DNA from 2 places in the Hoeflea sp. TYP-13 genome. Region 2 is predicted to be linked to the other one. Evidence: predicted binding sites of a transcription regulator. Region 2 holds the regulator's gene; the other holds the start of a gene.

Region 1 (7,758 bases), on a different contig from region 2:
ACATCATGAATAGCGGGCTCGAACACCATATGGCCCTTGCCTATGGCGAACATACCGAGCCGCTGCTCGCCGCCGCGGCGGCACTTGATATTCCCGTCATTCGTCTTTGAGAGTTGCACACCTATGACTAACATTCGCTATGGCATCATTGGTTCAGGCATGATGGGACAAGAGCATATTCGCAACCTTGCCCTGATCGACGGCACCGAGGTCAGTGCCGTCGCCGATCCGAATACGCAAATGCGCGACAGCGCAGCGGCGCTGGCGGGGCCGGGCTGCGCCGCATTTGACCATCACGGGGCGCTGCTCGATGCAGACCTGTGCGATGCTATCGTCATTGCGGCACCGAACCATCTGCACCAGCCGATCCTCAATGATGTCCTGCCGCTGGAAATGCCGCTGCTGGTCGAAAAGCCGCTTGGCATCAGCGGGCCGCAATGTGAAGCGATCATCCGGCAGGCCGCACCGCGCAGGGCGCCGGTCTGGGTGGCAATGGAATACCGGTACATGCCGCCGATCGCCCGCATGCTTGCGGAATTGCGGGCTGGAACCGCGGGCGCACCGAAAATGATCGCCATTCGCGAGCATCGTTTCCCGTTTCTCAGCAAGGTCGACAATTGGAACCGATTCCAGGACCAGACCGGTGGAACGCTGATCGAAAAGTGCTGCCACTTTTTCGACCTAATGCGACTTGTAGCGGGGGCGGAAGCGACCCGCATCTACGCTTCGGGCGGCATGGATGTGAATTTCCGTGATGAAAAAGTCGACGGACGTGCAGCCGACATGCTCGACAATGCTTTTGTGATTGTCGATTTTGAAAACGGCATGCGCGGCATGCTTGATCTGTGCATGTTTGCGGAAGGCGCCTATTGGCAGGAGAGCGTCAGCGTCGCTGGCGACAAGGCACGCATCGATGCCTTTGTTCCAGGACCTGCGCGTTTTGCACCGGGTGGCAAGGAGCGGGCGTCGCAGGTTGTCATCTCACCGCGCGAGAGCAAGGCACCGATCATTGAAGACATCATGATCGATGAGGCGATTTTGTCGGCCGGAGACCATCACGGCTCCACCTACTACCAGCATGAGAAGTTCCTGCGGCTGATCCGCGAGGGCGGCGAGCCGGAAGTGACGATGACGGACGGTGCAAAGGCGGTCGAAATCGGCGCGGCGGCGGAGGAATCGGCGCGGACAGGCCTGCCGATCATGCTGTGATCACCGGGGCCAGCCGTGGGACGATGCGACCGGCCTGAATTCCAGCGGATCTTCGCTGGCGAGCGGAACGATCCGGCGCAGGCGCAGCTCGGGCAGCGTATCGTTCAAGGCGCTGGCGCATACGGCAATAAGGAAATCCTTTTCAACGCCTATCTGCCAGAACCGCCAGCGCGTCGCGTCATCCGAGAGCGATTTGTCGACCGCCAGGCTGAACTGGTCCGTGCCGGTAAAGTCGAAGCTGAACTTGCCAAGCGGGATCGACAGACCCATGCCGCGGGCCTTGATGTATGATTCCTTCAGCGTCCAATAGGCAAAGAACCGGTCGTGTTGCCGTGAAGCCGGCAGGGCGTTGAGTGCGGCGCATTCGAGATCGGAGAAAAACCGGTTGGCAACGCCAAGTGCCGCCGCCTTGCGGCCGGTGCTCTCGATGTCGATACCAAGGGTCCGCTGTTGCGTAACGCCCATCACGACGCAATCATGGGTGTGTGTGATATTGAATGACAGAGCTTCGGACCCGTCACCGCCGTTCTTCAGGAACGGCCGTCCATACCGGTTTTTGCCGAAGGTCAGTTCCGCGCCATCCATTGACAGATACCGGCCGAGGACCGTGCGCGTCAGTGCCCGGGTGATCAAAAAGCGGTGGCGATCGGTATCGCGCACCAGGCGCTGCATTCTCGTTTCTTCGTCCGGCGACAGAAGGCGGCGATATCCACTCAGCAGCGCGGTGTCCGCCACGTCGTCGGGCCGGGCGGTCCAGATGTCGATCCTGTTCGGCGAGGCGGACAGTGTTTGTTGCGGCACGATTGTTCTAGTCTCCCGGAGGAAGCGCGGCTATGGCCTGTCAGGGCAGGTTGACTGCATAATGCATATTTGCCGTCAGGCAACGGGAACAACGCAGTTCAACCGGTTTTCCCTCAAGATCGCGGGCGATGCGGGTGATCAGCAATAGCGGTTCGCCAACGCCGCAGCCCAATGCCGCAGAATCGCGCTCATCACACAGGACCGCCTTGAGCTGCTCATCGGCCTTGGCGATGGTTATTCCCCAACGGCTGGAATAGAGCTGGTAGATATTGTTCGGGATTTCCGTCAGATCCTCGAAGCCCGGATATTTGGCGGTCGGAATGGTGATCGTCTCGGCAATGACCGATTTGCCGACCATCTGGCGGACGCGTTCGATACGCCATACGGGCGCATCGGATTCAATCTCGAGAAATCCTGCCTCCTGCGCCGTTGCCGGCTCCTGCGACCAGCACAACAGCCTTGAATCGGGAAAGGTGTCCTCATCGGAGCTTTCGTCGGAAGTCAGCCGGAAAAACTGGAACAAAATACGAGAATCTTCGGGCTCCGCGACGAAGGTGCCGCGTCCCTGCCGGCGAACCAGCAGATTTTCCGCCGTCATGGCATCCAGCGCCTTGCGCACCGTTCCCTGGCTGACGCTGAGCTGTCTTGCCAGCTCCTGCTCGCTCGGGATGTTCATGCCCGGCTGCCACGTACCGTCGACAAGGCGGCGAATGAGCTGGTCCTTGACCTGAGCATAGAGCGGTTTGAAGCCGATATTGGTGTCTGTGTCCTGCAAAACCTAGTCCATCTGTCTTTTTTTCCTGTTTAGCGTGATCTGGTTGACAACGCCAGTATGTTGTATCTTATATAATATATAAGACTTGGGCCAGAAGGGTCCAATATCCTGTTATTTTTGGAGGCAGCCTTGAGTATCCCGCAATTGCTGGTTCACGACCATGAAGACAATGTTGGTGTCGTTGTTGTGGAAAATCTGACGGCCGGTACGAATATGACCTGTGTCGTAACGCATGATGATTCCGATTTTGAGCTGACCTGCGGCAATGACGTGCCGATCGGGCACAAGGTTGCCCTCAGGGATCTGGCCGTCGGCGACACGGTCGTCAAATATGGTGAGGATATCGGCAAGGTGGTTGCGCCCATCAAAAAGGGCGAGCACGTGCATGTGCACAATCTGAAGACCAAGCGCTGGTAGGAGACCGATCATGTCACAGAAAATTATGGCGTATCGGCGTGAAAACGGCCGGGTCGGCGTTCGCAACCACGTTGTCATCCTGCCGCTGGACGATATTTCCAATGCCGCCTGCGAGGCGGTCGCCAACAATATAAAGGGAACCATGGCGCTGCCGCATGCCTATGGGCGGCTGCAATTCGGCGAGGATCTCGACCTGCATTTCCGCACCATGATCGGAACGGGCGCCAATCCGAACGTTGCGGCCGTCGTCGTCATCGGCATCGAACCGGAATGGACGAAGATCGTCGTTGACGGCATTGCCGAGACCGGAAAGCCGGTGACCGGTCTTTCGATCGAACAGCGCGGCGATATCGCCACCGTTGCAGCCGCATCGCGTGTCGCCAAGGACTATGTGCACTGGGCAACTGAACTGCAGCGCGAAGAATGCGATGTATCGGATCTTTGGATTTCGACAAAATGCGGCGAGAGCGACACGACAACCGGGCTTTCGTCATGCCCGACCGTCGGCAATATGTACGATAAACTGCTGCCGGAAGGCATTTACGGCTGCTTCGGCGAGACCTCGGAAATCACCGGGGCGGAACATCTGTGCGAGGCGCGCGCCGCCAATCCGGAAGCGGCGGCCAAGTTCATGAAAATCTGGAAGTCCTATCAGGACGATGTCATCGAAGCGCACAAGACATCCGACCTTTCCGACAGCCAGCCGACCAAGGGCAATATTCTGGGCGGTTTGACGACCATCGAGGAAAAGGCGCTGGGAAATCTAGAAAAGATCGGCCGCACGTCAACCTATATCGATGCGCTGGGACCGGCCGAGGAACCGAAAAAGGGCAAAGGCCTTTATTTCATGGATACGTCGTCAGCAGCGGCCGAATGTGTCACGCTGATGGCTGCGGCCGGATATGTGATCCATACTTTTCCGACCGGCCAGGGCAATGTTGTCGGCAATCCGATCGTTCCGGTCGTCAAGATATCGGGTAATCCGCGGACCGTTCGCACCATGGGCGAGCATATCGATGTCGATGTTTCAGGCATCCTGCGCCGGGATATGACGATCAACCAGGCCGGCGACGCGCTGATCGACATGATCGTGCGCACGGCCAATGGCCGCAATACCGCCGCCGAGGCGCTCGGTCACCGCGAGTTCGTCATGACCAAACTTTACCGAAGCGCCTGACTTATGGGACAATTTGCAGGTTTCATACGGTAGGAGCCGACAATGGCAAAAATCGTTATCACCGAATTCATGGATGACGCCGCCGTGGATGCCCTAAAGCAGCAGTACGACGTTTTCTATGATCAAACCCTTGCTGACCGGCAGGACGAGATTGTCCCGCTGGTCGCCGATGCCGCTGCGCTGATCGTGCGCAATCGCACGCAGGTGACGGCTGACCTCCTGGACGCGGCACCCGACCTCAAATGTGTCGGTCGGCTCGGTGTCGGCCTTGATAATATCGACATGGAGGCCTGCCGGGAGCGCGGTGTCACCGTATATCCGGCAACTGGCGCAAACAACCTCTGCGTTGCCGAATACGTCATCACAAATGCCATGCTGCTCCTGCGCGGGGCCTATCAATCCACCGAAGCGATGCTGCAGGGAGAATGGCCGCGCCAGGCGCTCATCGGTCACGAGCTTGCAGGCCGGGTGATGGGGCTTGTCGGATTTGGCGGGATTGCCCGCGAGGTTGCAGTGCGCGCCAGCGTGCTCGGAATGCAGGTCGTCGCCTATGACCCCTACTGCCTTGCTGATGATCCGGGCTGGCAGCTCGCCCGCAATGTTTCGCTCGACGGGGTTCTGGATTACGCCGATGTGGTCAGCCTTCATGTTCCGCTCACCGGCGATACGAAACACATGATCGATGCTGAGGCGCTGGCAAAGATGAAAAGCCAGGCGGTGATCATCAATACGTCCCGCGGCGGCATTATCGACGAGGAGGCGCTGGCCTCCGCGCTTTCTCAGGGGAAACTGGCGGGCGCAGCGCTTGATGTCTTTGAGACCGAGCCGCTGTCTGCAGAGGCAGCGATGAAATTCAGCGGCCTGAAGAACATCATTCTTACACCGCATATTGCCGGCGTGACGCAGGAATCAAATGTCCGCGTCAGTGCGATGACAGCGCAGACGGTTCTTGCCCATCTGGACGATGCGGGCGAGCAGGCGATCCATTTATGAGCGAAGATAACAGGTTCAGTCCCGGTGACGTGCGCCAGTTGATCAGCAGCGCACTGGTGCGCAGCAACACGTCCGAAAAAAATGCGGCAAGTGTTGCCGATGCGCTGCTCGCGGCAGAACTCGCGGGGCAGAGCGGTCATGGTTTGCGCCGCGTTGGCTCCTATGCCGCGCAGGCAGCTTGTGGCAAGGTGGACGGCCAAGCTGAGGCCGGTCTTACCCGGCACCGGCCAGGTTCGGCGCTCGTCGATGCCGCAAACGGATTTGCCTATCCGGCAATCGACCTTGCGCGCGACTGGCTGGCGGAGGTCTGTCCCGCACAGGGGATAGCCGTTGCAGGGATAACCCGTTCGCATCATTGCGGTGTTGCGGGTGTCATTGTTGAATCGCTTGCGGACAAAGGCCTCGTGGCACTGCTTTTTGCAAATACACCGGCAGCGATGGCGCCCTGGGGCGCGACACGGGCGCTTTTTGGCACTAACCCCATTGCCTTTTCAGCCCCGGTTGCCGGTGGTGATCCGGTGACCGTCGACATATCCCTTTCGCGTGTCGCGCGCGGCAAGATCATGGCCGCCAATCAGCGCGGCGAGGATATTCCAGAAGGGTGGGCCTTCGATGCCGACGGGGCGCCGACCACCGATGCCAAGGCCGCCCTTGCCGGCACCATGGCGCCGCTGGGCGATGCCAAGGGTACCGTGATGGCGCTTATGGTGGAGCTTATCTGCGCTGGGCTGACAGGCGCCAATTACAGTTTTGAGCAGAGTTCGTTCCTGAATGCCGAAGGCGGCCCGCCGGGTGCAGGACAAACGCTGATCGCCATCGACCCGGGCGCATTCGGTGTCAATGGACTGCAACGATTTGCGATGATGGCCCAGATGATCCAGTCGACCGATGGTGCACGATTGCCCGGCCGTCGCCGCCAGCAGATAAGGCGCGATTACGAAAATAACGGAATTCCCGTCGATCCGCAGTTGTTTGAGGCGATCGAGGCGATCGGGGCATGATATTTGTCCGCGCTGCAGAACCTTCCTTGCCGGACTTGCTTCAATTGTGAACCGAAGCGCTGCCGCCTTGGATGGAGGTCCCTTTCATCATTGACTTCGGGCCCCATTGTCATGAAGCCTTCACATGTGACGGGCATGGAGATCCGACATTTTGAGAGGCGTGAATGACCGATACTATGTTTGCGGCCCCCGGCCGGTTTTTCCGAGGCAATCTCCACACTCACAGCAACCGTTCCGATGGTGCGCTGGAAGCCGAAGAGGTGTGCAGGCGCTACAAGGCGGAAGGCTATGACTTCTTGGCGCTTACGGATCATTTTATCGGTATTTACGAATATCCGATAACCGACACGGTACCGTTCAGGGACAATCAGTTTACAACGATCCTTGGTGCCGAGCTGCATTCGGGAACCATGCAGAACGGTGAGATATGGCATATCCTTGCGGTCGGATTGCCACAGGAATTCGCACCACCGGATGCCCCTCACTTCGGACCCGTCGATGGTCAGGAAACCGGTGCGGAGATTGCCCGGCGCGCCCGCGATGCCGGTGCTTATGTGGCAATTGCCCATCCGCAATGGTCCGGCATGAGCCTTGATGACGCGCGCGGTATCGAAGCTGCCCATGCGGTTGAGATCTACAATCATGGCTGCGCGGTCAGTGCCGACCGTGCCGACGGCTTCCACACGCTTGATCTTTTACTGTCGGAAGGAAGGAAACTCGATTTGTGCGCAACCGATGATGCGCATTTCACCGAGCCGGACCATTTCGGCGGCTGGGTCATGGTCAAAGCGCAGGAGAACAGCCCAGACAGTCTCCTCGCGGCCCTCAAGGCCGGACACTACTATTCCAGCCAGGGCCCGGATTTTCACAACATCGTCTGGAACGACAAATCCGTCGAAGTTGATAGCAGTGCCGTGTCGACCGTCATCGTGCAGGGTCAGGGTTCGGCGGCTGTCTCGCTGCATGGCGATGCGATGACCCGAGCGGAGGTGCCCTTGATGCGGTTTTCAAATTCGCCCTGGCTGCGGATCACCATTGTTGATCGCGCCGGAAAACGGGCCTGGTGCAATCCTGTCTGGCGCTGAATTTCCTGCGTTGACGTGCCGGATCGAAAAATGCCCGGCGTCTACGAACTGCCTTCTGGATCGTAAATATAGCCGATGCCGCGTACGGTTTTGATGATCGCCGGTTTGGCCGGGTTCTTCTCGATCTTGCGCCTCAGCCTGGAGATCCGGATGTCGATGCTCCGGTCAAAGGGATCCCAGCTTCGGTCATGCGCCTGTTCAAGGATCTGATCGCGGTTGAGAACGCGGCCCCGGTTGTCGGCGAAGGCTTTGAGGAGGTTGAATTCCATTGCCGTGAGCGGAACCTCTTCGCCATCGGGT
Region 2 (7,758 bases):
ACTGGCGATGCATGACGGCTGTAATGCGCTTCCTGGCATGAAGGACCTGAAAAAGGCCGACAAGGGTCTTTGGAAGGAAAAATGCGGGCGCATGCGCCAGGACGGCCCGTTTATTGAAGCCGGTGAAAACGACAACCTCATCGTCCAGCGCCTTGAAGCCGATACGAACGCAATCGGCATCTTCGGTTATTCGTTTCTCTACGAGAATGCAGACAAGCTCAAGGGCGTGAAGATCAACGGCGTCGCACCGGATTTCGACACCATCGCCGATGGATCATACCCGGTCTCGCGCCCGCTCTTCTTCTACGTCAAGAACGCCCACCGCGAAGTCATTCCGGGCATGAAGGAATTCATCGAGGAATATATGTCCGAAGACGCTCTCGGCCCGGACGGTTACCTTGCGGAGCGCGGGTTGACCCCGCTGGATGACGAGGCGCGTGCGAAAACCCAGTCGGACGTCCTCAACGCATCGAAACTGTCCATGTAGGCAAATCTGCAATTGCCCCGACCGCAGGGCCGGGGCAATTTGATATCGGGGTAGGGGACGAAATGGTTTCGTATTTATTTCTGTTTCTGTTTTTGGCAGCGCTGATCGCCTATTTTATCGCGTCGCGAAAAGCCGTCAGAATTTCCGGCGACGATGCCGGAAGCCTACATTCCCGCCCCATCTATCATGGCCTCAACGCCCTGGTTTATACCGCCATTCCCGCATTCGTCTTCGTGCTGTTGTGGTTGTTGTTTGAAAGCTCCGTCGTCGATCTCCTCGTGCTTAGCGCCTATCCCGGTGCCGATGCGCTGACCGGACCGGAGCGCAACCTGCTCATCAGCGAAATTAGACAGGTTGCCGTCGGCAATATTTTCCGCGAGCCGACACCGGAAGTTGTCGCCGCGGTCGACCAATTGAAGTCACTGAAGGCAACGGCAAACACTCTGCTCGCAGCCTGCGTGGTCGTCATCGCACTTGCCGGCGCGGCGATTGCCATCACGTCCGTATCCAGAAGATTCTACGCCCGCCACAGTTTCGAGTTGTCGGTGACCATCTTCATGATGTTCGCCTCGACGATCGCCATCCTGACGACGCTGGGCATTGTCGCTTCCCTTGTTTACGAGGCAGTTCAGTTCTTCCAGCGCATACCGATCAGCGATTTTCTGTTTGGCCTTCGCTGGGAGCCGCAGATCCCGCTTCGCGAGGACCAGGTTGCCGGCGCCGGCGCCTTTGGTGCGATACCGGTCTTTGTCGGCACGATCCTCGTCGCCGCTCTTGCAATGGCGGTCGCGGTCCCTGTGGGCATTCTTTCCGCGATTTACCTGGCTGAATACGCCTCGCCAAGGTTTCGTTCGATCGTCAAGCCGATGCTGGAGATCCTCGCCGGCATTCCGACGGTCGTCTACGGCTTTTTCGCCGTTCTGACGGTGGCGCCCGCATTGCGGCAGTTGGGAATGGCCATCGGCCTCGACGTTGCGCCCAACAGCGCAATGGCCGCCGGTGGTGTCATGGGGATCATGCTGATCCCGTTTATTTCTTCGCTTTCCGACGATGCATTTGCCGCCGTTCCCCAGGCCATTCGCGACGGTTCGCTGGCGATCGGCGCAACAAAGGGCGAGACCATCCGGCGCGTGTTGCTTCCTGCCGCACTGCCGGGGATCGTCGGCGGCGTGCTGCTGGCGCTCAGCCGCGCCATCGGCGAAACGATGATCGTGGTGATGGCGGCCGGACTCATCGCAAAAATGACCGCCAACCCGCTTGAATCGGTAACGACCGTGACGGTTCAGATCGTGACATTGCTGATTGGTGATACCGAGTTCGATAATCCGAAGACCCTTGCGGCATTCGCCCTCGGTCTGATGCTCTTCATCATCACCCTGTTTTTGAACCTGATTGCCTTGCGTGTCGTGCGCAAGTACCGGGAGGCGTACTGATGTCGGATGGCGGAACCATTGTTCGTCCCGTATGGAATTCTCCCGAAATGGCTGCCCGCCGCCGCAAGCGATACGCCGCCGACCGCCGCCTGAAGCGTTACGGGCTGGCGGCAATCATTTTTGCTATCGGGTTTCTGGCCGTGCTGGTCTCCTCGCTGCTTTACAGCGGCGCCTCAGCCTTCGTTCAGACAAAGGTGCGGGTGACGATCGACCTGACAACCGCCGATATTGCGCCCGACGACATCATGGATGCGAGCTGGCGCAAGATCGTGCGCGGGTCTCTGCGTGATCTGGAGCCCGGCATCCCGCGCTCGGACCTGCGTTCCTATTACGGCATGTTCACATCGTCCGCGCCTTTCCTGGTGCGCGACTACGTCATCCGCAATCCGGAACTCGTTGACAGGAAATTCGATTTTGAACTGCCGTTTGCCGACCCGCTCGACCAGTTCGCCAAGGGACAGATTTCCCGTGACGTTCCGGAAGACCGCCGCCGGGTGAAGAACAAACAGATTGAGTGGTTCGACAAGCTGCAGGCCGAAGGCCTGGTTTCGAAGCCCTTCAATTTCGGCCTGATCCTCAATTCCGATTCACGATTTCCGGAGCTTGCGGGTCTCGCAGGCGCAATTTCGGGCTCGTTCTGGGTCCTGCTTGTGTGCTTCCTGATCAGTTTCCCGGTCGGCATCGCCGCTGCCGTCTACCTTGAGGAATTCGCGCCGAAGAACCGGCTGACCGATCTCATCGAGATCAATATCAACAATCTGGCGGCGGTTCCTTCAGTCGTGTTCGGCCTTCTTGGCCTTGCCGTGTTCCTCGGCTGGTTCGGATTGCCGCGCTCCGCGCCTCTGGTGGGTGGCATGGTGCTGTCGCTGATGACGCTTCCGACCATGATTATCGTGACCCGCGCTGCGTTAAGATCCGTGCCTTCGGCAATCAGGGAAGCGGCGCTCGGACTTGGCGCATCCCGCCATGAGGCGATCATGCATCACATGCTGCCGCTGTCGATGCCGACGATCCTGACCGGCACGATCATCGGGTTGGCGCAGGCGCTTGGAGAAACGGCGCCGCTACTCCTTATCGGCATGAACGCGTTCATAACAAGCGCGCCGGAAGGCGTGTTTTCCGCCTCGACGGCGCTGCCGACACAGATCTACATCTGGGCCGACAGCCCGGAGCGTGGCTTTGTTTCGCGCACATCAGCCGCAATTTTAGTTTTGCTGGGCTTCCTCGTGATCATGAACGGTCTGGCGGTATTTTTGAGAAACCGGTTCGAGCGCCGCTGGTAGCGGCGCGATCGACCGGCCTGTGTTGGTTTCTGCGGTTGCATGTATCCGCCTTGGGATGCAAAACCGGTGGAATGGGGTGTTGAAGGATGAACATGATGTCTGACGCTGCACTGGAACAAGCAGTTGAGGTCAAGGTTGCGGTGCAGCCGCCGATCAAGATGCAGGGCCGTGGGGTCAGCGTTTTTTACGGAGGCTCGCAGGCGCTTTTTGATGTCGATCTGGATATACGCGAGAACCAGGTGACCGCACTGATAGGCCCGTCCGGATGCGGCAAATCCACGTTTTTGCGCTGTCTCAACCGGATGAATGACACGATCGACACCTGCAGGGTTGAGGGAAACATCACACTCGACGGCGCAGACATTTACGATCCGTCCGTTGACGTCGTCGAACTGCGCGCCAGCGTCGGGATGGTGTTTCAAAAGCCAAACCCGTTCCCCAAATCCATCTATGAAAACATCGCTTACGGCCCTCGTATTCACGGCCTGGCGAGCAGCAAGGCCGACTATGACGCGATCGTCGAAAGCAGCCTGCGCCGGGCTGGCCTCTTCGACGAGGTCAAGGATCGTCTTCACACGCCCGGCACCGGGCTGTCGGGCGGACAACAGCAGCGTCTGTGCATTGCAAGAGCCATCGCCATCAGCCCCGAGGTGATCCTGATGGACGAGCCGTGCTCCGCGCTCGACCCGATTGCGACGGCCAAGGTCGAAGAGCTGATCGACGAGCTGCGCGAGAACTTCACCATTGTCATCGTCACCCATTCGATGCAGCAGGCTGCACGTGTCTCACAGCGCACGGCCATGTTCCATCTCGGCAATCTGGTCGAGGAAGGCGATACCGACAAGATGTTCACCAATCCGGACGACCAGCGAACCCAGGATTACATCACCGGCCGTTTCGGCTGAGCCTGATTGGACAGATACGATCATGATAGACGAAAACAACTCCGGACAACTCGCAGCGCACACGGTCACCTCCTATGACGAGGAGCTTCAGTTCCTGGTCCGCCGTATTGCCGAAATGGGCGGCCTTGCCGAACGCATGGTCGAGGAATCGGTTGCATCGCTGGTGAATTCCGATACCGCGCTGTCGCAGAAGGTCATTTCCGATGACCTGATCCTCGATGAGGCGGAAAGGCAGATCGGCGAAAAGGCTGTGCTTATCATTGCCAAGCGCCAGCCCATGGCCTCAGACCTTCGCGACATTATCGGCTCGATCCGCATAGCCGCCGATCTCGAGCGCGTTGGAGACATGGCCAAGAACATTGCCAAGCGGGTGATTGCGGTGCAGGGCATGGGCCAGCCCAAAAAGCTGGTCCGCGGCCTTGAGCATCTTGCCGAACTGGCGCTGACGCAGCTTAAGGAAGTGCTCGACGCCTATTCGTCCCGCTCTGCAGGACTTGCCAATTCCGTCCGTGACCGCGATGACGAGATCGATGCTATCTATACATCGCTGTTTCGCGAGCTTCTGACCTATATGATGGAAGATCCGCGCAATATAACCGCCTGTACCCACCTGCTGTTTTGCGCCAAGAACATCGAGCGCATAGGCGATCATGCAACCAATATCGCCGAAACGGTCTACTACATGGCAACCGGATCGCAACTCAGCAGCGAGCGTCCCAAAGACGACGAGACCGCGACCGTGGGTGTTGAAGAAGACTGAAGTGACCGCCTGTAAGCTGGCCGCCACCGGAGAATTCAAATGGGCATGGCACCGCATATAACCGTTGTTGAGGACGAGGAGGCGCTGAGCGTTCTCCTGCGCTACAACCTTGAGGCGGAGGGTTATGAGGTCGACACGATATTACGCGGCGACGAGGCCGAAATCAGACTGCAGGAACGGGTACCGGATCTCCTGATTCTCGACTGGATGCTGCCGGGCCTGTCCGGCATCGAACTGTGCCGGCGCCTGCGGGTGCGGCCCGAGACCGAAAGGTTGCCGATCATTCTGCTGACGGCGCGCGGCGAGGAAAGCGAGCGGGTGAGGGGACTTTCAACGGGAGCCGACGACTACGTCGTCAAGCCGTTTTCGACCCCTGAACTCATGGCGCGCGTGCGGGCGCTCCTGCGCCGCGTCAAGCCGGAATCCATTTCGACATTGCTGAAGAGCGGCGATATCGAACTCGACCGCGAGACCCACCGCGTCTATCGCCGCGGCCGCGAGATCAAGCTCGGCCCGACCGAATTCCGCCTGCTGGAATTCTTCATGACATCCCCGACGCGCGTGTTTTCGCGCTCGCAGCTTCTCGACGGCGTATGGGGGCACGACATCTACGTGGATGAACGCACGGTTGACGTTCACGTCGGCCGGCTGCGCAAGGCGCTGAACCTTGCAAAAATGCCTGATGTCATCCGCACCGTCCGCGGTGCCGGTTATTCGCTGGAAAACTAGAGCGTTTCTGCTTCACTCACCGGCGCGAACGCTTCGAGCGCGGCGGTGAGTGAGCGTAGTTGTTAGCGGCTTTTGAGGGCCCGCAACCAAGGTCAGCTCCGGGCCAAATTCGCCGAATGCTGTAGTGTGGTCTAACGTCAGCTTGGCATCCGCCTTGCTGTCGCCTCCTCCCAGCCTTTGATCAAAGCCGCCCGACGCCCCGGGTACTTTTCGCCGAGCACCTTTAGTTCTCGCACGCGGTCGGTCTTGAAATGCCGGTAGTCCTGGCGCGTCTCGCACCATCCGATGAGATACCGGGTTCGATCCAGATAGGCTATGAGCAGGGGCCAGACGATCCGGTCGGTCACGCTCCTGTCCCGATCCGCGTACGTCAGTTGAAGCCGATAGCGCTCGCGGATGGCGTGGCGCAAGAGCGCGCCGTCAAAGCGCTCGGCGACCGTTGATCTTGTTTGAATGGCCTTCGAGCTCGCGTCCAATACGATCGGGCGCAGTTCTTTCGGAATCGCTTCGGACAGTTTTGACACCAGGTCCCGCGCTGCACGTGCCAATGAAGGGTCGGCCTCAGAAGCCACCCACGCAGCGCCCAGAGCCGCAGCTTCCAACTCATCCGCCGTCAGCATCAATGGAGGCATGTCGTAACCGTCGTCGAGAACATAGCCCACGCCCGCTTCTCCGGTGATCGGGATACGTTGCGCATGAAGTTCCGCCATGTCGCGGTAAAGGGTGCTGATTGAGATTTCCAATTCATCGGCGAGCTCCCGTCCTGTGATCGGCGACCGGTTTGATCGCAATATCTGGATAATCTGAAACAGGCGTTCGGTGCGACGCATTTTTAACCTCTCCTCTCACACTCCTATCATAACGGTGAGAGGAGGACATAATTATTAAGGGTTCAGAACCAACAGGATCGCGCTACACCAGCGCCGATGATAAGGAGCATTCCATGATCCACTTTGAACGGAGCCTCACCATTGATGCAGACCCCGATGCCATCTGGGCCGTTCTCGATCGCTTCATGCATATTGACGAGTTCGCCCCGGAGATCGTTTCGGTCGATGCACTGACATCGGGCGAAGCTGGGCTGGGGTCAAAGCGCCGCAACCATTTTAAGAACGGCACGTCGCTGGTGGAAGAAGTAACGGCTTGGCAGCCAGGCAAAGGATATACGGTGCAACTCTCTGACATGGCGGCCATGCCGCTGCATGAAGCCAGTTCGGACCTTTGGATCCAAACTTCGGGCAAAGGCTCCCTAGTTACATGGACTTTCGATTATCGTGTCAAATACGGTCCCCTCGGATGGCTCATGGGACAAACTCTGATGAAAATGATGATGGGCAAGATCATCGATGCGAATTTGAAGGGCCTGGATAAAAAAGTGATGGCCGCGCATACCAGTTGAGGCCTACCGGGAAGTACGACTTAAAAGGCATTGCACCAGGGTCAGATATCTCCTCACGCTCAGCAAGCGCCAGCGCCAGACGAGATCTCTTGCGTTCGCACGTGCGTCGAAATTCTGCGATCCGCCCAAACAGCCCGCGTTCAGCGCCTGGACGGCTCATCGCACTGCGCATCCGGGAATAGCACGATCCCACCGGTTTCGGAATGATGCCAACGAGAGGCTGGCAGCGCTGTATCTCGACCCTGGCTGATCCAATCATTCCGGATCATCGAAGCATCGCCTGTTTCTAGCTGTAATATCAGGCTGTAAAGAACAGTTTCTGTACAGCGTGGCAGATTTGAAGTAAAATATTAACGATAACGCCCGTAAGCGAACATTGGGGAGGTAAAGGTGGTGTTTCGCGCGCTCGTTTGCGTAAACGTGCTTTTAATTTCAGTTTTATATACATCATTTTCTGCGCTGGCTCAGTTTGATGCCGGCGACTTCATGAGGATGGGCGTTGAAGTACTTCGGCATATGTCGAATGACGAAGCGCAGCCTAATCGCAACGACAATAGGAAGGCGGCTCCGGTTTCGCCGAACCGCTTGAACCGTGCCGAAATCAGAGAGGTGCAGCGAAGGCTGAATGAACGCGGTTACGCCGCCGGGCCGGTGGATGGCGCGGTTGGCCCACAAACACGGCGAGCCATTGCAGCATTTCAGAGCGACGCCGGCTTCACTGCGACCGGCAGACCAGACACGGCGCTGCTGGCTGCTTTACGC

What was found. The regulator PhoB, encoded in region 2, activates phosphate uptake and scavenging genes when phosphate is short. The targets are predictions, from matches to a motif close to TGTCATNNANCTGTCAT.
Region 1: ABVT35_RS23960 (PHP domain-containing protein) is a predicted target of PhoB. The motif match lies at 6,481-6,497, and genes of this name have one in related genera.

What each region holds. Positions count from the first base shown of each region.
Region 1 covers NZ_JBFRBB010000005.1:193,103-200,860, reverse strand. Annotated here, with positions in the region: gene ABVT35_RS24000 (L-fucose/L-arabinose isomerase family protein) at 1-110, shown strand, start outside; gene ABVT35_RS23995 (Gfo/Idh/MocA family protein) at 124-1,209, shown strand; gene ABVT35_RS23990 (4'-phosphopantetheinyl transferase superfamily protein) at 1,210-2,010, opposite strand; gene ABVT35_RS23985 (GntR family transcriptional regulator) at 2,051-2,785, opposite strand; gene ABVT35_RS23980 (UxaA family hydrolase) at 2,915-3,202, shown strand; gene ABVT35_RS23975 (UxaA family hydrolase) at 3,213-4,379, shown strand; gene ABVT35_RS23970 (hydroxyacid dehydrogenase) at 4,422-5,372, shown strand; gene ABVT35_RS23965 (Ldh family oxidoreductase) at 5,369-6,373, shown strand; gene ABVT35_RS23960 (PHP domain-containing protein) at 6,538-7,458, shown strand; gene ABVT35_RS23955 (response regulator) at 7,500-7,758, opposite strand, start outside.
Region 2 covers NZ_JBFRBB010000001.1:5,878-13,635, forward strand. Annotated here, with positions in the region: gene ABVT35_RS00030 (PstS family phosphate ABC transporter substrate-binding protein) at 1-487, shown strand, start outside; gene pstC (phosphate ABC transporter permease subunit PstC) at 550-1,920, shown strand; gene pstA (phosphate ABC transporter permease PstA) at 1,920-3,203, shown strand; gene pstB (phosphate ABC transporter ATP-binding protein PstB) at 3,290-4,108, shown strand; gene phoU (phosphate signaling complex protein PhoU) at 4,131-4,868, shown strand; gene phoB (phosphate regulon transcriptional regulator PhoB) at 4,914-5,597, shown strand; gene ABVT35_RS00060 (helix-turn-helix transcriptional regulator) at 5,735-6,427, opposite strand; gene ABVT35_RS00065 (SRPBCC family protein) at 6,541-6,996, shown strand; gene ABVT35_RS00070 (peptidoglycan-binding protein) at 7,483-7,758, shown strand, end outside.